DNA from 3 places in the Pseudomonas sp. BIGb0558 genome. Region 2 is predicted to be linked to each of the others. Evidence: riboswitches for the same ligand, from Rfam matches in the RefSeq annotation. Region 2 holds a riboswitch; each other region holds the start of a gene.

Region 1 (7,215 bases), on a different contig from region 2:
TGGGAGGCCAGCACTGCCTGCATCGCGATGGCTTTGTAGTCGTGGTAGGCCACGGCATTCATGGTGGTCACGGCACGCCCATGGATAATCACCTGGGAGCCCGTGTCGCTGTTGGGCTTGAGCAGCACCGGGTTCATGTCGGTGTGGGGCGCCAGGTTCGCCGCCTGGGCCTGCACCGCCTGGGCGCGGCCGATCTCGCCACCTTCGGCGGTCACGGCGCTGTTGAGGGCCATGTTCTGGGGTTTGAAGGGCACCACGGGGATGCCCTGGCGCACCAGCCAGCGGCAAAGTGCGGTCACCAGCGTGCTTTTGCCCGCGTCGGATGTGGTGCCTTGCACCATCAAGGTACTCATGAGGCGTCCTTGTAGGCGCTGAGCGCCTGTTCCAGCCGCAGCCAGTCGGCCTCGGTGTCCGGCAGGCCAAACCGCAAGCTGCTGTTGTCGACAAACAGGCGCAGCAGAATCCCGCGCTGGGCCATGAATTCATGCAACAGCTCAGCCCGGTCGGTGATCATCCACTGGAACAGCGCGCAGCCGCCCTGAGGCCGCAAGTCGTGGCGTTCGAGCACATCAAACAGACGCTGGCTGGCCGATTCGCAACGCAGCCGCTGTTGCGCATGGCCGGCGGTATCGCGCAGGCACACTTGCCCCAGCACCCGCGTCGGCCCGCTGACGGCCCACGGTCCCACCTGTTCGGCGAGCAGTTTGAGCAGCTTGCGCTCGGCCAATACAAACCCCAGCCGTACCCCGGCCAGACCGAAAAATTTGCCAAACGAGCGCAGCACGATCAGCCCGACTTGATGAGCCTGGCTCGCCAGACTCAACTGCGGAGTGATGTCCATGAAGGCTTCATCCACCACCAGCCAGCCACCGCGCTGGGCCAGGCGTGCATGCCAGTCCAGCAAGCGTTGGGGCGCAAGGCTCAGGCCGGTGGGGTTGTTGGGGTTAACCACCACCAGCACGTCGAGGCTGTCGAGGAAGAAGTCGACTTCCTGCTCCAGCACTTCGCGCACGATATAGCCGGCGCGACGCCAGGCTTCTGCGTGTTCGGCGTAGCAAGGCGACAGCACACCGACCTTGCCCGCCCGGCGCAGGCGCGGTAGCAGTTGGATCGCTGCTTGGGACCCGGCCACAGGCAGCACATGGGTGGCTCCGTAATATTCGCAGGCGGCCTGTTCCAGGCCGTCATCGGTTTCCGGCAGGCGCGCCCAGGCCCGCAGCGGGATTTCCGGGATCGGAAACGGCCACGGCGCCAGGCCGCTGGACAGGTCCAGCCATTCGGTTTCTGGAATGCCGTACTGCATCGCCGCCTTGCGCAAGCGGCCACCGTGCTCAAGCATAAAACTCAGCCCCCACGCACAGGATCAACAACCATAGCCACACGCCGCGCTGCACCAGTTGCCAGCCACGCTCGATTGAGTCTGCGTCCGCTGGCGGGCCTTCGCCCAGTTGCGGGCGCTGGTGCAGTTCGCCGTGATAAATCGCCGCGCCGCCCAGCTCCACACCCAGGGCGCCGGCACCGGCCGCCATCACCGGACCAGCGTTAGGGCTGTCCCAGGTCGGGCCCTGGGTGCGCCAGCATGTGAGGGCCAGGCGGGTTTTGCCCAGCAGCGCGTAGGTCAACGCCACCAAGCGTGCCGGAATATAGTTGAGCACGTCGTCGATCTTTGCCGCGGCCCAGCCGAAACGTTCAAAGCGCTCATTGCGATAGCCCCACATGGCATCCAGGGTGTTGCTCAGACGATAGAGCACCACGCCCGGCACGCCTGCGACCACAAACCAGAACAAGGCGGCAAATACCGCATCGCTGCCGTTCTCCAGCACCGATTCGGTGGCCGCGCGGGCGACTTCGGTGCGGTCGAGTTCGCTGGTCTGGCGGCTGACCAGGTAGCTGACACGCTTGCGCGCCTCGTCCAGGTCGTCGCTGCGCAGGGCTTGCGCCACCGGCAGCACGTGCTCGCCGAGGCTGCGCATGCCGAGGGCGCAATACAGCGCGAGGATTTCCAGTACCCAGCCGATGTAAGGCGCCCACGACAGGGCCGTGGCCAGCAGGGTCAGCGGCACCACCGCGATCACCCACGCGGTGACACCATGGCTGCGCCAGCCACGACCGCCGGAGTTGAAACGCTGCTCGATGCGCCCGGCAAAATTGCCGAACGCCACCAGCGGATGCCAGCGCCTGGGCTCGCCCAGCAGCGCATCCAGCGCCACCGCAGCGACACTCAGCAAGGCCACACTCATTGACTCACTCCCCAAACATTCTCATACAACATGTCACTCAGTGGCCGTGGTTCGGTCCAGCCTTCGAGCTGCAACATCGGTGCCGGGTAGAACTCGGTCACCGGGCCCAGGCACAACACGGCCAACGGCTTGGCGCCGGGCGGCAGGCCCAGCAGTTCGGCCAGGGCCTGGGGCTCGAACAGCGAGACCCAGCCCATGCCCAGGCCTTCGACGCGGGCCGCCAGCCATAGATTCTGGATCGCACAGGACAACGACGCCATGTCCATTTCCGGCAAGGTGCGTCGCCCGAAGATATGCCGTTCGCGGTCGTCCATCAGGGCAGCCACCAGCACTTCGGCGCAGTCGTTGATGCCTTCGACCTTGAGCTTCATGAACTGGTCGGAGCGCTCGCCGAGGGCTTCAGCGGTGCGTACGCGTTCTTCTTCCACCAGTTGCTGGATCTGCCCGCGCAAAGTGCGGTCGCTGATGCGGATAAACCGCCAGGGCTGCATCAAGCCGACGCTCGGCGCCTGGTGCGCGGCTTGCAGCAGGCGATGGAGTAATTCAGGCGCGACGCTCCCGCCGCTGAAATGGCGCATGTCGCGGCGTTCGGCGATGGCGCGGTAGACGGCTTCGCGGTCGGCCTGGGGAAAGGCGTTGTCAGTCATGGCCTCATCGCGGGCAAGCCCGCTCCCACAGTGGATTGCGTTTCAACTCGGTCAAGTGTGGGAGCTGGCTTGCCTGCGATGGCGGCCTGAGGGTCCGGCGCAAACAAGGCAGCCACCGCCACCGGGTTGGACGGGAAATAAAAGTGCACGTAGGACGCCGTCATCCGGCCCTGACGGTAAACCGCCTCGGCGCCGCGCCCGCCATTCGGGCTCAGGCCCCGGGCAATCGGCTGCCACTCGGTAGTGGTCAGCGAGTGATGGTACGTGTGGCCGCGCAACAGGCCTTCAGGCAGTTCGACGTTTTGCAGCGCCAATGCCGCCAGACGCTTTTGCATCACGGCATCCCCCTGGAGCAGGCCGACCAGTTCAGCACGGGTACCGTCGACATCGGTGAGCGAGTCCAGCAGATAGAGCATACCGCCGCATTCGGCCAGCAGTGGCTTGCCGGCAGCGTGGTGGGCGCGGATGGCGTCCAGCATCGCGGTATTTTCCGACAGCGCCTGGTGATGCAGTTCCGGGTAGCCGCCGGGCAGGTAGAGGCTGTCAGCTTCAGGCAACGCGCTGTCGCGAATCGGCGAGAAGAATCGCAACTCGGCACCCATCGCCCGCAGCAGGTCGAGGCTGGCGCCATAGGTAAAGGCAAAGGCTTCGTCGCGGGCCACGGCAATGCGCACGCCGGCCAACAACGGCTGGGCCTCGATCACCTCGGGCGCGGCGAACTCCACCGGCGGTGGCAGCGCTACCTCGCAGCTGTTGCCCAGGGCCTGGGCGGCTGCGTCAAGGCGCAGGTCGAGGTCATTCAGTTCGCTGGCTTGCACCAGGCCAAGGTGCCGACTGGGCAACTCGATGCCGGTTTCCCGGGACAGTGCGCCATACCAGCGCAGGCCTTCGGTGAGGCTGCCTTCAAGTAATTGCGCGTGGCGCAGGGTGCCGACGCGGTTGGCCAGCACGCCGGCAAACGGCAGGTCCGGCTGGTAGCGCGCCAGGCCCAGCGCCAGGGCGCCGAAAGTCTGGGCCATGGCGGTACCGTCGATCACGGCCAGTACCGGCACGCCAAAATGGCGCGCCAGGTCGGCGCTGGACGGGGTGCCGTCGAACAGGCCCATCACGCCTTCGATCAGGATCAGGTCGGCTTCCCCCGCCGCTTCCCACAGCAACCGGCGACTTTCCTGCTCGCCCACCATCCACATGTCCAATTGATAGACCGGCGCACCACTGGCGCGCTCGTGGATCATCGGGTCGAGAAAGTCCGGACCGCATTTGAACACCCGCACCTTGCGCCCCAGGTTGCGGTGCAAACGGGCGAGCGCGGCGGTGACGGTGGTTTTGCCCTGGCCGGATGCCGGTGCGGCGATCAGGACTGCAGGACAGTGACGGGGCTGATTCAAAGTTCGATGCCTTTCTGTGCCTTGATACCGGCCTGGAAGGCGTGCTTGAGCATGCCCATTTCCGTCACGGTGTCGGCCATTTCAATCAATTCGGGTTTGGCACCCCGGCCGGTCACCAGCACGTGTTGCATGGCCGGGCGGGCCTGCAGGTCGCTGAGCACCTGGTCCAGGTCGAGGTAGCCGTGCTTGAGGGCGATGTTCAGCTCATCCAGCACCACCAGGCCGATGGCCGGGTTTTGCAGCATTTTACGGGAGACCGCCCAGGCGGCTTCGGCAGCCACGATGTCGCGGGCACGGTCCTGGGTTTCCCAGGTAAACCCTTCGCCCATCACGTGGAACCGCACCTGCTCGGGGAAACGGCGGAAGAACAGTTCTTCGCCGGTGCTGTTGCGGCCCTTGATGAACTGCACCACGCCGCACTGCATACCGTGGCCCATGGCCCGGGCCAGCATGCCAAAGGCTGAGCTGCTCTTGCCTTTGCCATTGCCGGTGAGCACCAGCAGCAACCCGCACTCGTTCGGTGAATTGGCAATGCGCTCGTCAATCACGGCTTTTTTGCGCAGCATGCGCGCCAGGTGGCGTTCGTCACGATCGGGGGATTCAGTCATGGCAGCTCTCCGTTGGGGCTGGACAAAAACGGCGGGCAGGAAAAAGGTACAGATAGACAGCCAAGCATCGCCCACCGTGATGCTGTTGGATGGATCAGGCCGGTCTCCGGGCTCATGAGTGACATGCAATGCCGAGGGTGCGCCTTCCCATATCGCGGGCGATACAGTGGCTTAAGGCACCGTCTTGACTCATTTACCGTTGCGGGGGCAGCGCCGGGATCGTGGCTGCACTGTAGAAAAGTACGCTCACTCACCGGCTTCCCTGTTTCACTCAGTCGACGCGTACGCCACAGAGCACCTGAAACAAGCCGCGAAGGTTAGTGGGTTGGGGGTGGAGCGTCAATTAAAGCCGGACACGCGCGTGAACCATCGGACCGCCCTGCACCTCTACCCCTACAGGTATCAAGGAGAAAACCATGCACAAGACCCGACTTGCCCTACTGATCATGCTCGCCGGCACCCTCGCCGCCTGTGGTGAAAGCTCTACCCTGCAAGTGTCCGACGGCACCGGACCGTCGCCCAAGCTGCCGGAACCGAATAAAACCCTGATTCCCACGGTGAATATCGCACCGGCGATCGGCTGGCCGGAAGGCACCAAGCCGACCCCGGCGGCGGGCACCCAGGTGGCAGCGTTTGCCGAAGGCCTGGATCACCCGCGCTGGCTGTATGTGCTGCCCAATGGCGACGTGCTGGTGGCGGAAACCAACGCGCCGCCCAAGCCGGACGACTCGAAGGGCATTCGTGGTTGGGTGATGGAAAAAGTCATGGGCCGTGCCGGCGCTGGCGTGCCCAGCCCGAATCGCATCACCCTGCTGCGGGACGCTGATCACGATGGCGTCGCCGAGACCCGCACGGTGTTCCTGGAGAACCTGAATTCGCCCTTCGGCATGACGCTGGTGGGCAACGACTTGTATGTCGCCGATTCGGACAAGCTGCTGCGTTTCCCTTATCAGCCGGGCGAAACCTCGATCAAGGAAGCCGGCACCACCGTGACCGACTTGCCGGGCGGCAGCATTAACCATCACTGGACCAAAAACGTGGTGGCCAGCAAGGATGGCAGCAAGTTGTACGTGAGCGTGGGCTCCAACAGCAACGTCGGGGAAAACGGCCTGGAAGCCGAGCAAGGCCGGGCCGCGATCTGGGAAGTGGACCGCGCCACCGGCGAGCATCGCATCTTCGCCTCCGGGCTGCGCAACCCCAATGGCATGGCTTGGGAACCGCAAAGCGGCAAGCTGTGGGCGGCCGTCAACGAGCGCGATGAGATCGGCAGTGATCTGGTGCCGGACTACATCACCTCGGTCAAGGACGGAGCTTTCTATGGCTGGCCATTCAGCTACTACGGACAGCACGTGGATGTGCGGGTGACACCGCAGAACCTGGATCTGGTGGCCAAGGCCATTGCACCGGACTATGCGGTAGGGCCGCACACGGCGTCCCTCGGGCTGACCTTTGCCGACGGCAGCAAGTTGCCAGCGCAGTTCAGCAACGGCGCGTTTATCGGCCAGCATGGCTCGTGGAACCGCAAGCCCCACAGTGGCTACAAGGTGATCTTCGTACCGTTTGAGGCAGGCAAGCCAAAAGGCCAGCCGGTGGATGTGCTGACCGGGTTCCTCGACAGCGATGAGAAAGCCATGGGCCGCCCGGTCGGCGTGGTGATCGACAAGCAGGGGGATTTGCTGGTGGCGGATGATGTGGGGAACAAGGTGTGGCGGGTGTCGGCGGCGAAATAGCCGATTCAACTCACCACACAAAACAATGTGGGAGCTGGGCTTGCCCGGCTCCCACATTTTGATTAGCGTTTTTCCTAAGGGTTTCGCGCCAGGTGCTCAGCCGGCAACACACGCTTGGCGCTCAGGTAGGCATTCTGCCAATAGGCCTTGGACAGCGTGTCCAGCTTCACCGTACCGCCGGTTTGCGGCGCATGCACAAAGCGCCCTTCTCCCACGTAGATCCCGGCATGGCTGACCTGGGAGCCGCCACCGGTGGCGAAGAAGATCAGGTCACCGGTTTGCAGGTTGTTTTCGCTCACGTCCTGGGCGCGCATCACGATCAGCTCGCGGGTGGTGCGCGGCAGGGAGATGCCGGCTGCATCACGGTAAACAAAACCGATCAGGCCGCTGCAATCAAACCCCGAGTCCGGCGTATTGCCGCCCCAGCGATAAGGCGTGCCCACCAGGCCCAGCGCACGAAAGAGCACGTCTTCGGCTGCCGGCGAGAAACTTTGGGTGGCGTAGGTGTTGAACACCGGCTTGGGCTTGACGGCCACGGGAGCAGGCGGAGGACGACTTGCGCAGGCGCTGAGCAGCGCGGCGCAAACGAGAAGAATTAGGCG
Region 2 (7,215 bases):
TCCAACGTCCCGTGGCCGATGAAAATCGCCAGCTTGCCCAGTCGCGCATCCGGCTTGAGCTCAGCCTTGAGCACCGGCAGCACGCTGCCACTCAATGCCGCAATCCCGCGCAGGGTTTCGGGGTGCCGTAATCCCACCTCATAGGACATGATTGCACCCTGGCTGAACCCCACCAGGAACACCCGCTCAGGTTGGGTGTGGTACTTGGTGGTGGCCTGGGCGACGAAGTCTTCGATCAGCTTGGCGCTGCTCTGCAGATCGGCGGTCTCGCCATCAAAGTCGCCGTCTCCCGGCTTCTTGCGAAACCAGCGATAACCGCCGCCTTCCACCGGCATCGGTGCCCGCGCAGACAGGTAGGTCCAGGTCGACGGCAAGCGGTCCTTGAGCCCGAACAAGTCCGCCTCGTCACTGCCATAACCATGCAGGAAGATCACCAGTGGTTCGTTGCGCGCATCGCTCTGGGTCTGTTCCAGATACGGCAGCGGCAAGTCCGTATGCAATTCGGCTTCGGCATGGGCAGCACTGGCAAACAGCGCCAGCGTCAGGGCGATCAGTTTGAGCATGGGCATCAACCTCTAGGGTTTGCGTAACAGATAAGTGTCCATGATCCAGCCATTGGCCTGGCGCGCCGCCTTGCGCACCCGTTCGATCTCTTCGGCCACCTCGGCGACTTTGCCGCTGATCAGGATTTCATCCGGCGTGCCCAGGTAGGCGCCCCAGTAGATATCCAGGTCTTGATCGGCCACGGTGCGGTAGGAATCTTCGGCATCAAGCATGACAACCAGGGTATCGGCATCACTCGCCTGCCCCGCCGCCAACCGGCGCCCGGTGGTGATTTCGATGGAGCGCCCGATGCGGTTCAACGGCACCTTGTGCTGGGCCGCCAGGGCCTGGACGCTGGTAATCCCCGGGATCACCTCAAACTCGAACGTGCAGCGGCCACTGGCGAGAATCGCCTGCAGGATCCGAATAGTGCTGTCGTACAGCGCCGGGTCGCCCCAGGCCAGGAACGCACCGACTTCGCCGTCAGCCATTTCTTCGTTGATCATCCGCTCGAAGGTCTGCTGCTTGTCGCGGTTCAGGTCCTTGACGGCGGTGGTGTAGTCGATGTCACCGCGCACCCGCTCGGGGCAATCGGCCTCGACAAAGCGGTAGGCGTGATCGCTGATGTAGGTCTCGCAGATTTCCCGGCGCAGGTCGATCAGCTTGTCCTTGCTCTGGCCCTTGTCCATCAGGAAAAACACGTCGGTGCGGTTGAGCGCCTTGACCGCCTGCATCGTGATGTAGTCGGGGTTGCCGGCGCCAATGCCGATGATCAGGATGCGTTTCATGGGTAAGTCTTCATGGGTGTGCTCGGTGCGGGGAGCGGATTTTGCCATGTTCGGGGCGTCAGGCGTGAGTTTCCAGGCGCAGTCGCCAACGGCCGTTGAAGCGCAGTTCGGTGGATGACAGCGGCTCCACGTCGATCAGGTTGAACAGTGCGGGCGGGCATTGCATGACGTGCAACAGCGCCGCGCGGATGACGAACGGGTGGGTCACGGCCAGTACATGCCCGGGTGTTTGCTCGAGGGACTGCAACCACTGCCCTACCCGTTCACACAACTGCACCACCGACTCACCGCCGTGGGGCGCCGAGGTGCTGTCGGTCAGCCAGGCCTGCAGTGCCTGCGGTTCGGCCTGCTGGATCTCATCAATGGCCAGCCCTTGCCAGTGGCCGAAATCACAATCGCGCAGGGCTGTTTCAACCGAAGCGTCGGCGGCAAACAGCGCTGCCGTCTGCCGGGTTCGTGCCTCCGGGCCACACACCACAAGGGGCGCGCGCTTGAAGCGCTGCGCCTGGGACAACGCAGCCTGCTGCCAGTCCATCTCCACCGGCTCATCCAGCGCAAAGCGTGCACGCTTCTGGGCACGGGTGCTGGCATGGGAAACAAGGGTCAAACGGGTGGCCTGCATGACAAATCGCTCTGGTTTTAAGGTGCAGTCAGCGTAGACTCGCGAAGTTGTTTCAATATGTTTCAACTATTCTGCAACAGGAAGCCGGTTCAATGCCGGCGCGGTCGCGCCACTGTATTCGGCCTGATAGCCGTAAGCCAGACCCTGTTTCAGCCAACTCGCTATCCATTTCGGGACGCGTCATCCCTGGAGGTTCTCATGGCTTATACCGCTGCAACTGATTCCGACGTTTCAATCCCGTCCATTCCCCTGGGCGAAATCCTGCCCTGGGCGATTTTCGGAGGCCTGCTGCTGTTGCTGGCGATTTACTTCGTTGGCGCCGAGCAAGGCGCAACCGCCGTGTTCAAAGGCATGTACGTGCATGAGTTTGTGCATGACGGTCGTCACCTGCTGGGTTTCCCCTGCCATTGATTGGAGCGTGACGACATGACAGGGCATTTACTCGTTCGCGGGATGCTGGTGGGCTTGCTCGCGGGCATCCTGGCCTTCGGTTTCGCCAAGACCTTTGGCGAACCGCAGATCGACAAGGCCATCGCCTTCGAAGATCAGATGGCACAGATGCACGGCGACGCGCCGGAAGAAGAACTGGTGAGCCGCGAAGTACAAAGTACCTTCGGCCTGTTCACCGGTGTGGCGGTGTACAGCGTGTCCCTGGGCGGCATTTTCGCTCTGGTGTTCGCCTACTCCCTGGGCCGCATCGGCAAGGTTGGGCCCCGTGGCCTGGCGGCGCTGCTGGCCTTGGCGGCGTTTGTGACGATCATCGTGGTACCGGGGCTCAAGTATCCGGCCAACCCGCCATCGGTGGGTGACCCGGCGACCATCGCGCAACGCACCAAGCTGTTCTTCCTGATGCTGCTGGTGTCGGTGGCGGCTGCGGTGATTGCGATCAACGCTGCGCGCAAGCTGATTGCCAGTCGGGGCATATGGACCGGCGCGATTCTGGGTGTGGCGTTGTACATCGTGATCGTCTCGGTGGCCGGCAGCCTGTTCCCGACCATCAACGAAGTGCCGGAGCAATTCTCGGCCGTGTTGCTGTGGAAATTCCGCGTAGCCTCCCTGGGCATTCAACTGGTGCTGTGGACCACCCTGGGCCTGGTGTTCGGCGCCGTGGCTGAGCGCAAGCTGAGCCAGCCTCAGGCGCGCCTCAACTCCTGATGGCAGAGGTCGCCGCCGACGGATCGGCGGCGACCGGCAATCACACGCCTGGTCGCGCCAGGTAAAACACCTCGTAGCCGCTGCCCGGGTGATTCACATCCAGCGCCTTGCCCGACAAGGTAATCCGCACCAGCTTCCACGCCTGTACATCCAGCGCCAGAAACACCGCGAAGTTATCGCTGCTGTCCGCAATCTGCTGGTTGCGCGCCTTTTCTGCGGCCAGGACCTGCCCACGATCCGCTCCCGGCGCCAGCGCCCACTCCTCCCGATACAGGCTCAAGGCGGTTTGCGCCGGGCCTCGCTGCACATCCAGCGGCAACCAGGACTCAATGTGCGGCTGGCCAAAACTGTCGAGGACCTTCTGAAAGCGCTCGCCGAGTAAAAAGTCCGCAGCCTGCAACGGGTCCGACCAGAGATAAACCGACGAATACAGGTTGCCCACGCCCGGCGCCTGCCCTCGCTCCTGGGCAATAAACGCCTTGAACAGCAAACCCTCGGTGTGATCCCACAACGGCCCCAGGCGGGCGGCCCGCTCGCGGATGACACCCATGTCGTAATCGGCTGGCAAGCGGTGTGAATACTGTTTGGCAAACATCATGGCGCTCCTGTTCAGATGAGTGACCAGCTTGCGCAGCGGCCATGATTTCAGCAAGATATCACCCGATATAAGTGTGATAAGGAACTGAAATGACCGACGCACTCAAACCGCTGGATATCGACACCGTGCATGCCTTTGTCCTGGTGGCTGATTTCGCCAGCTTCACCCGCGCGGCCCAGGCCCTGGATACTTCACAGGCGGCCATCAGCCTCAAGCTCAAGCGCCTGGAAGAGCGCCTCGGTTACCGCCTTCTGGTGCGCACACCACGGCATGTACGGCTGTCGCCCCAGGGCGAGCAGTTCATCGTTGCCGCCCGTGCGCTGCTCAACGCTCACGAACGGGCATTGGGTGACATGGGCAACGGCGCACCGCGACGGCTGGTGATCGGCATCAGCGACCACGTGGCCGGGCCCGACCTGCCGCTGTGGCTCAGCCGCCTGGCGGCGTATGACCCGCTGGTGATCCTGGAGGTGCGGATTGCCTCGTCCCGGGACCTGGTCGCCGCGTTCGACCGCGACGAACTGGACGCCGTGATCGTGCGCAACGAAGGCGACCGCCAGGACGGTGAAGTGTTGGTGGTGGAGCGCTTTGGCTGGTTCGCCGCACCGACCTGGCAGCACACGCCCGGCACGCCCCTGCGCATGGCGACCATGGCCTCGCCCTGCGGCGTACGGCACCTGGCAGTGCGGGCGCTGGATGAGGCGCGGATTGACTGGACCGAAGTGTTTGTCGGCGGCGGCGTCATGGCCGTGGGTGCGGCAGTGAGTGCCGGCCTGGGCGTGGCCGCATTGGCCCGGCGAGTGGCACCCGCAGGTGCGGTAGACGTGAGTGAACAGTACGGATTACCGGCGTTGCCCGTCAGTGAAATCGTGCTGCATAGCCGAATCAGTGATGGCCGCTCTCGCGAGACGTTGCGGGCCTTGAGTGCAACCTTCAGAGGGGTTCTGGAGCGCTAGGCTGCATCTGGTTATAGCGCCCGCGCACAAACCGCTCCAGTTCATCTCCTGGCAACGCCTTGCTGAAATACCAGCCCTGGATGATCAACTCCGAGCCCGATTGCAGAAACGCCAGCTGCTCGGCAGTTTCCACGCCTTCGACCACTACTCCGAGGTTCAACGCCTCACAAAACCGCAGCATCCCGGTCAACACCTGGGCGCCCTTCGGATCATGCTGGGCCACCACGAAACTGCGATCGATCTTGATGAAATCCACCGGGAACTGGTGCAGATAACTCAGCGCCGAAAACCCGGTGCCAAAGTCGTCGATGTAGACCTTGGCGCCAATCGCCTGCAGCTTCTCGATCATTTGCCGCGTGCCCTGGATATCTCCGATCAAGGCATCCTCGGTGATCTCCACCGACACCTGGCCATGGGCCTGGGCCAGGATCTCCACCAGCCGGTCACCGTACGCCGGGGTGGTGAGCGTGGCACTGGAGATATTAATGGTCATCGGCAACCCAAAGCCGACCTTCTGCCATTTCTGATACTGGCGCACCGCCTGGGACGCGACCCACACATCCACGTCGGGCATCAGCCGGGCATGAGCCAACCATTGCAGGAACTCCCACGGCGAATGCACCGTGCCCTCGGCATCCCGGGCGCGCATCAAGGCTTCGCAACCGGTGCAGAGCCCGGTCCGGGTCGAAATCTGCGGCTGGAATTCGAGGTAGAACTCATAGTCGCAGATCTGCTGGATGTGGCTCAACTCGCTGGCCTGGCGCGCCTGGGCCTTGTGGGAGGCCATCACCGGGTCCAGTTCCAGCAAGCGCCCTTTTTCTTCCAGGCCGCGAAAGGTCATGTCCAGCGACTTCAAATACACCGTACCGCCTTCCGTAGCCTGGCGATGAATCGCCCGCACATAGGGCGCATAAATCAGCGTGCCAACCCCCAGCAACACCACCTGCAGCAACACCGCCGCCAGGTCACCGTGGGTACTCAGGTAAGCGTTGAGCAACACCGGCGCGGTGAACGGCACGCTGACCACTGCGGGCGACACCCAGCCCAACTGCACCACCGTGAGTGCCAGCATCGCGTTGAGCGCCGGCACCAGCAGAAAGGGAATGAACAGGCGTGGGTTGAGGATAATCGGCAGGCCAAACAACAGCACTTCACTGACATTGAACAAGGACAGCGGCAGGCTGGCTATCGCCACCAATCGCATGGACTGGCTCCTGGAAAACACCAGGATCGCCAGCAGCAGGCTCAACGCACCGCCGGAGCCACCGATAAACGCAAAGCTGCCCAGCAAGCCGCCGTTCAACACATATTTGATCGGTTCGCCTGCCGCCAGCGCCGCGTTGTTGAGCACAACGGCCTGGTCCAGCACATCAAACAACGGCTGCATGGCGTAGACACCATGGATGCCGAAAAACCACAGCAGCGAATTCATCAGGGTCACAAACAGGCCGGTGCCATAGGGCGACTGCAGCGCATCGAGCACCTGTGGGCCCTGAAGCTGCGCCACCTGAGGAATCTGCAGCAGCAACGACAGCACAAGCACCAGCCCGAGCGCGGTGATCGCCCCCGGTACCACCATATTGATGGTGCCCTTGAGGTTGTGTCCCACCAGGTCTTCATTGACCAACCGGGTCCAGCGGCGCCGGTGCAGCCAGGCGATAACCGGCACGTTGAGCAGCGGCGAGGCAATCGCGATAAACAGCACGAAGGTCGCCGAGGCGCGGGGGAAATCCCGCAGCACATACGTCGCAATCACCACATGGGCCAGGCACAGAAACGCTACCGGCAACTGCGGCAGGCGGTATTGAATCGCGAGCATGTAACCGATGGAAGCGGCCACCAGCAACGGGATCACCGAGCTGATCTTATTGTGCAACCCGGCCAGGAAGGCCACCACCTGCGGGTCGAAACCCAGCACGCGGGCGCATTCGGACAAGATCAGGAAACCCGCCGACACCAACAGGCACGGCAGGATCCACAACAGCCCCTCGCGTATGGCCCGCAACGACTCGGTGCTGGCCAAAGCCGCCAGCCGCTGGGTGAAGAAAAGCTTGAACAGCGTTTGCGCCATCACCTGTCCCTCGGTCCCTGATGCCAGGGTCGCAAAATAACACCCGGCCGTAGCCTTTATCGCCGGGTTAACGCTACACGGCCTGATACCGCGAGCGAAAGGCTTTTGCTGCCACTGGCGCAATTATTCAGAATCCCCCCGTGGCGCTGCTGCTTGTCGATTGGCACGGGTTGGCCCATCCTTTGACGCACTTGTTGTCGTAAATGACCGTGGAGTAAACCTTTGTCCCAACCCGGCGAAAACCACCAGCTAGCCCTGGACAGATTCCTGAACGAGCACCCGGCCCTGGCCGCGGAACTGAATACGTTGAACCCCCTGGCGGCCCAGGCCAAAGGGGAAACACTCGAGCAGTATCGTGCCGAGCGGCTGCATGAAGCGTTTGAGGCCGAAGCCGAGCAGCAAGGGCTCTTCGCCTGGGAACTGACGCTGAAATTGACGGCGCATTCCCCTGCCGAGTTCGAGGCCCAGCGGCTGGAGGTGCA
Region 3 (4,982 bases), 170 kb from region 2:
CCGGGTATCGGCATCCGCGTCTTTATCACCCAGCCCGGCACCCAATACGCCGAGACTTGCATTGCCTACTGCAAGCCTGGCGAAGAGAAACCTGAAGATACCGCCCTGGGGCTCAAAAGCTTCACCGCTTATATCGACAACTTCAGCGAAGCCTTCCTCGACGACGCCGTGGTCGACTACGCCACCGACCGTATGGGCGGCCAGTTGACCATCAAGGCGCCCAACGCCAAGGTGCCGAACGTCAACGCCGACAGCCCGGTAAACGAGCGCATCAACTATTACCTGCAAACCGAAATCAACCCGGGGCTGGCCAGCCACGGCGGCCAGGTCAGCCTGATCGATGTAGTGGATGACGGGATTGCCGTGTTGAAGTTCGGTGGCGGTTGCCAGGGCTGCGGCCAGGCGGACGTGACCTTGCGTGAAGGCATCGAGCGCACCTTGCTGGAGCGTGTTCCGGAGCTCAAGGGTGTGCGTGATGTGACTGACCATACGCAGAAAGAAAACGCCTACTACTAAGGCGTTCGCTGCGGATATAAAAAAACGGCGCCCCGTGAGCGCCGTTTTTTTATGCTTGTTATTCAGTGGTTTGCACGTAAATAATGACAATTTACATTAAGTGTGGGAGCTGGCTTGCCTGCGATAGCGGTGGGTCAATGTCGGATGCTTTGGCTGACACACTGCTATCGCAGGCAAGCCAGCTCCCACATTTTTACTGTGTTTCTTCAGGGGCGGTAGAGGTGGGCGTGGCCCGCTCGATACAGTGAGGATTCGCTGAAACTGTCACTCGCCAACACCCGGCCCACCAAAATCAGCGCGGTACGCCGAAAGCCCTTGGCCGCCACCTTCCCGGCAATGTCCGCCAGAGTACCCACCGCCCAATCCTGATCCGGCCAGGTCGCCCGATGCACCACGGCAATCGGGCAGTCCGCGCCATAGTGAGGCAACAACTCGGCCACGATCTTCTCCAGATGATTCACCCCCAGGTGAATCGCCATGGTCGTGCCATGTTGCGCCAGGCTGCTGAACGCCTCGCCCTCGGGCATCGCCGTCTTGTCGGCATAACGCGTCAGGATCACGCTTTGAGCGATGTCCGGCAGGGTCAGTTCAGCCTCCAGCAACGCCGCACAGGCCGCTACGGCGGTGACGCCGGGAATGATCTGGAAAGGAATCCCCAGCTCCCGCAACAGGCGAATCTGCTCGCCAATCGCTCCATACAAACTCGGGTCCCCGGAATGCACGCGCGCCACGTCCTGGCCTTTCCCGTGGGCGGTCTTGATCAGCTCGATGATCTGTTCCAGATGCAATTCAGCGCTGTTGACTAGCAATTCTGCCTGATGCCCCTCAAGCACCGCCGCCGGTACCAGCGAGCCGGCATAGATAATCACCGGGCAACTGCGAATCAGCCGCTGGCCCTTGACGGTAATCAGTTCCGGGTCGCCTGGGCCTGCGCCGATGAAAAAGACAGTCATGGATACATTCCTGTGAAAAAAGCACGCGAGCAGGCCTTCAGATGAAAGTTGCTCATGATCGAAGCTGATGATTATCGGGAATTCAGCCGGCGCAAGCCAATGCAAAGGTGGCCTGGGCGGTTTTTTTGCGCGTGATCAATAGGGTGGCGGGGCGCTGTGACAGGTGTTCCGCGAGGGCCAACGCGGCACTTTCAGCGATGCCATAGCAGCCGGTGTGGGCAAAAACGGTGTCTGACTTATGGCTCAATCGATCTTCATAAGGCAGCAGTTGAGCCGTATTAAAAAACGTCAAAGGCAGCTTCAGAGCCTGGGACAGTGCGAGCAACCCCGGCTCATCCTGCTTGCGATCGATACTGGCCAATGCGCTGATGCGTTGGCGCTCAATGCCACCCTCGGTGAGGGCGGCATTGAACAGCTCAAGCAGGGCGTCGACAGGACAACCCCGCTGGCAACCCAGGCCAACCGCCAGGATCATGCCGAATACTGGCCATCACGGTTACGGCGGAACAACCAGGCACTGATCAAGCCCAGCGCCAGCCAGAAGGCCACGTTGGTCAGTTGCGAGGCGATCTTGAACTGAGCTTCCAGCGCCTCTGGCGCCAGCATCGAGTGGACTTCCGGCTGTGGTGCGCCAATCACGTGGGGCACCGCCAGGATCGCCGCGCCCAGCACTTTCAGCAGCCAATTGCGGCCGAACACGATCAGCGCGATACCGGCGGCGGTAGAGGCTGCGGTGCCGATCCACCAGATTTGTCGTTGTGCCAGGTCAGCAGCGGCAGTGCCCGGCAATTCAGGCGGCAAACCCAGGGTCGGCGCCAGCACGAACGTGGCGTAACCGGCCAGGCCCCACAGCAGGCCTTGCGCCGTACGGGTCGGCGCACGCAGGGTGTACAGGCCGGCAAGCATCAGGGCAAAGCCCACTGCAACCACCAGGTTGCCGCCAGTGGTGGACAGCACACGCTGCCAGCCGTCTTCCGGCTCCCAGGCTTCGGCGTCGTGGGTGTGGGCTGCGGCGCCGGCATGCTCATGCACTTCGGTGGCGGCCGGGGCGTTTTCGAAGGTTTCCGCCTGCAAAATCAGCGGAGCGACCCAGAAGCTTTGCAGCAGGGTCAGCAACAAGGCGGCCAGAAGACCGGTGAAACCTGCGGTTTGCGCAATACGCTTGATCATGTCGGCAGGTCTCAGTGGCACGGGAACGCGGCGCTGTGGCGGGTATCGTGGGCGGCGTTGTGCACCGCTTCGATATGCGAGAACCCGGCGAAATACACCAGGCACGCGCCGAGGATCGACGCGCCGATGGCGGCGGTCAGGCGTTGGCTCAGGGTGGCGGTGGTGCTGGCGGTAGAGGCGGTGCTGCTGATGATCGACATGGCGCGTCCCTTCTGGGTTTCAGGGTGCACGAGCGCATGAAAACCCCGCGAGCCAGGCACGCAGGGTTTTGAACAGCGCCCGCCCACCGCGGGTTTGTTATCTGATTTTTTCGGGCCGGTCTCCGGGCTTGCGAGGGGCATGTATCGCCTGAAAGCATCGCCTTCCCATGCCATAACGACACAGTGGATCTGACACTTCGCTCGCTTACCGTTGCGGGGGCAGCACCGGACTCGTCATGCCCTTGAATAAAAGCATATGACTCACCGGTTTCCCGTTTCACCCTGTGAAGGGCACCCGAAACAAGATGTGTAGGAGAGCATGGCCGGGCGATGGGCGTCAAATCGCCGGTTTAACTCCAGCGCTTGAACAGCACGCTGGCATTCACGCCGCCAAACCCGAAACCATTGGAAATCGCGTATTCAATCGGCAACTGCCGGGCTGTGCCGCGAATCAGGTTCAGCCCGGCAGCGGCGGGGTCGGGGTTGTCCAGGTTGAGGGTGGCCGGGGCAATCTGGTCGCGCAAGGCAAGCACGGTGAAGATCGCCTCAATCCCGCCCGCCGCGCCCAGCAGGTGGCCGGTCGCCGATTTGGTGGCACTGATAGCGACAGTCGAGTCTGCTCCGAACAGCGTATTGATCGCCGCCAGCTCGCCGTTATCGCCCACCGGCGTGGAGGTGGCATGGGCGTTCAGGTGCTGGATCTGTGCCGGTGTGATCCCGGCCTGGGCAATCGCCAATTCCATCGCCCGCCGTGCGCCGGAGCCATCCTCGGGACCTGAAGTCATGTGATAAGCGTCGGCGCTCGTGCCATAACCCACCAGCTCCGCAATCGGCGTCGCGCCCCGGGCCAGCGCATGCTCCAGTTCCTCGATCACCAATAAGCCGGCGCCTTCGCCCATTACAAACCCATCGCGGCCTTGATCAAACGGGCGCGAAGCGAGTGCCGGCGTGTCGTTGTAATCGCTGGACAGCGCACGCGCGGCGGCAAAACCGCCGAGGCTGACCCGGTGGATGCAGGCTTCGGCGCCGCCACATACGGCGATGTCGATTTCGCCGGCGCGGATCATCCGTGCGGCATCACCAATCGCTTGCACGCCGGCGGCGCAGGCGGTGACCGGGGAGCCCAGCGGGCCTTTCAGATGATGCTGGATCGACACATGCCCGGCGGCCATGTTGCCGAGGAATGACGGAATCGTGAATGGCGACAGGCGGCGCGGCCCTTTACTGTCCGCGGTGCGCACTGCCTCGGCAATCGCGGGGAAGCCACCCACGCCGGAGGCGATAATGGTCGCGGTGCGTTCTTGCTGCGCCGGGGTTTGCGGTGCCCAGCCGGCTTGCGCCAAGGCTTCCTGCGCAGCGGCGAGGGCAAACACGATGAACCGATCCATCTTGCGTTGCTCTTTGGCGGAGATCACGCTGTCGGGGTCGAAACCGGCGTGTGGGTCCTGATCACGGCCCAACACCTGGCCGCCAATGCTGATTGCCAGGTCCCCGACCAATTCCTCGGGCAGCCGGCGGATGCCGGACTCGCCGGCCAGCAAGCGTTTCCAGGTCTGTTCCACGCCGGTTGCCAGCGGGGTCACTGCACCCATGCCGGTCACAACAATTCGCTTATTCATGATCGCTTAGCTCCGCAATTTCAGTTTGGTAGCAATGCTGCGACGAAACTATCATTATGAAAGTAACATCGAACAGCTTAAATTTTCGGGGCCGCCCCACAGAGGAACTGCAATGCAACGTAAGTCGCTGGTGAATGCCGAATGCCCGGTAGCCCGTGGAGTGGAAAGGGTAGGCGAGTGGTGGAGCATCCTGATCATGCGCGATGCGCTGCAAGGCTTGCGGCGTTTTGACGAGTTTTCCCAGAGCCTGGAGATCGCCCCCAACATGCTCACGCGCCGGCTCAACAGCCTGGTGGACGCGGGGTTGCTTGCGCGCCGGCAATACAGCGAGCGGCCGCCGCGTTTCGAGTACGTGCCGACGCCGGTGGGCGAGGATTTCCGCGTGGTGATCATGGCGTTTATCGGCTGGGGCAACCGCCACTTCGCTACCGAAGGTGAAAGCCTGCAGTTGGTCGACCGGGAAACCCGGCGCCCAGTGGAAGTGGCCGTGGTGGAAGCCGGCAGCGGCGCGCGCGTGCCCGTCG

The links. Region 2 has a riboswitch for cobalamin ahead of M2400_RS14290 (CbtB domain-containing protein). Riboswitches for the same ligand answer to the same signal wherever they lie in the genome.
Region 1: it holds a riboswitch for cobalamin, as region 2 does, so the genes downstream of both, cobO (cob(I)yrinic acid a,c-diamide adenosyltransferase) here and M2400_RS14290 (CbtB domain-containing protein) in region 2, are expected to answer to the same signal.
Region 3: it holds a riboswitch for cobalamin, as region 2 does, so the genes downstream of both, M2400_RS13595 (CbtB-domain containing protein) here and M2400_RS14290 (CbtB domain-containing protein) in region 2, are expected to answer to the same signal.

Annotation. Positions count from the first base shown of each region.
Region 1 is NZ_JANUEW010000003.1:71,179-78,393, reverse strand. Features, by position in the region: gene M2400_RS06430 (cobyric acid synthase) at 1-353, opposite strand, end outside; gene cobD (threonine-phosphate decarboxylase CobD) at 350-1,339, opposite strand; gene cbiB (adenosylcobinamide-phosphate synthase CbiB) at 1,332-2,240, opposite strand; gene bluB (5,6-dimethylbenzimidazole synthase) at 2,237-2,887, opposite strand; gene M2400_RS06410 (cobyrinate a,c-diamide synthase) at 2,884-4,275, opposite strand; gene cobO (cob(I)yrinic acid a,c-diamide adenosyltransferase) at 4,272-4,883, opposite strand; cobalamin riboswitch at 4,963-5,200, opposite strand; gene M2400_RS06400 (sorbosone dehydrogenase family protein) at 5,300-6,613, shown strand; gene M2400_RS06395 (C40 family peptidase) at 6,688-7,215, opposite strand, start outside.
Region 2 is NZ_JANUEW010000009.1:189,189-196,403, forward strand. Features, by position in the region: gene M2400_RS14275 (alpha/beta hydrolase) at 1-563, opposite strand, end outside; gene cobF (precorrin-6A synthase (deacetylating)) at 576-1,331, opposite strand; gene M2400_RS14285 (histidine phosphatase family protein) at 1,390-1,953, opposite strand; cobalamin riboswitch at 1,990-2,120, shown strand; gene M2400_RS14290 (CbtB domain-containing protein) at 2,152-2,364, shown strand; gene M2400_RS14295 (CbtA family protein) at 2,380-3,108, shown strand; gene M2400_RS14300 (DUF4865 family protein) at 3,149-3,703, opposite strand; gene M2400_RS14305 (LysR family transcriptional regulator) at 3,796-4,662, shown strand; gene M2400_RS14310 (PTS sugar transporter subunit IIC/EAL domain-containing protein) at 4,640-6,733, opposite strand; gene M2400_RS14315 (DUF6388 family protein) at 6,956-7,215, shown strand, end outside.
Region 3 is NZ_JANUEW010000009.1:15,593-20,574, reverse strand. Features, by position in the region: gene nfuA (Fe-S biogenesis protein NfuA) at 1-516, shown strand, start outside; gene cobM (precorrin-4 C(11)-methyltransferase) at 723-1,469, opposite strand; gene M2400_RS13605 (cobalamin biosynthesis protein) at 1,552-1,944, opposite strand; gene M2400_RS13600 (CbtA family protein) at 1,941-2,639, opposite strand; gene M2400_RS13595 (CbtB-domain containing protein) at 2,651-2,839, opposite strand; cobalamin riboswitch at 2,935-3,153, opposite strand; gene fabF (beta-ketoacyl-ACP synthase II) at 3,190-4,458, opposite strand; gene M2400_RS13585 (helix-turn-helix domain-containing protein) at 4,571-4,982, shown strand, end outside.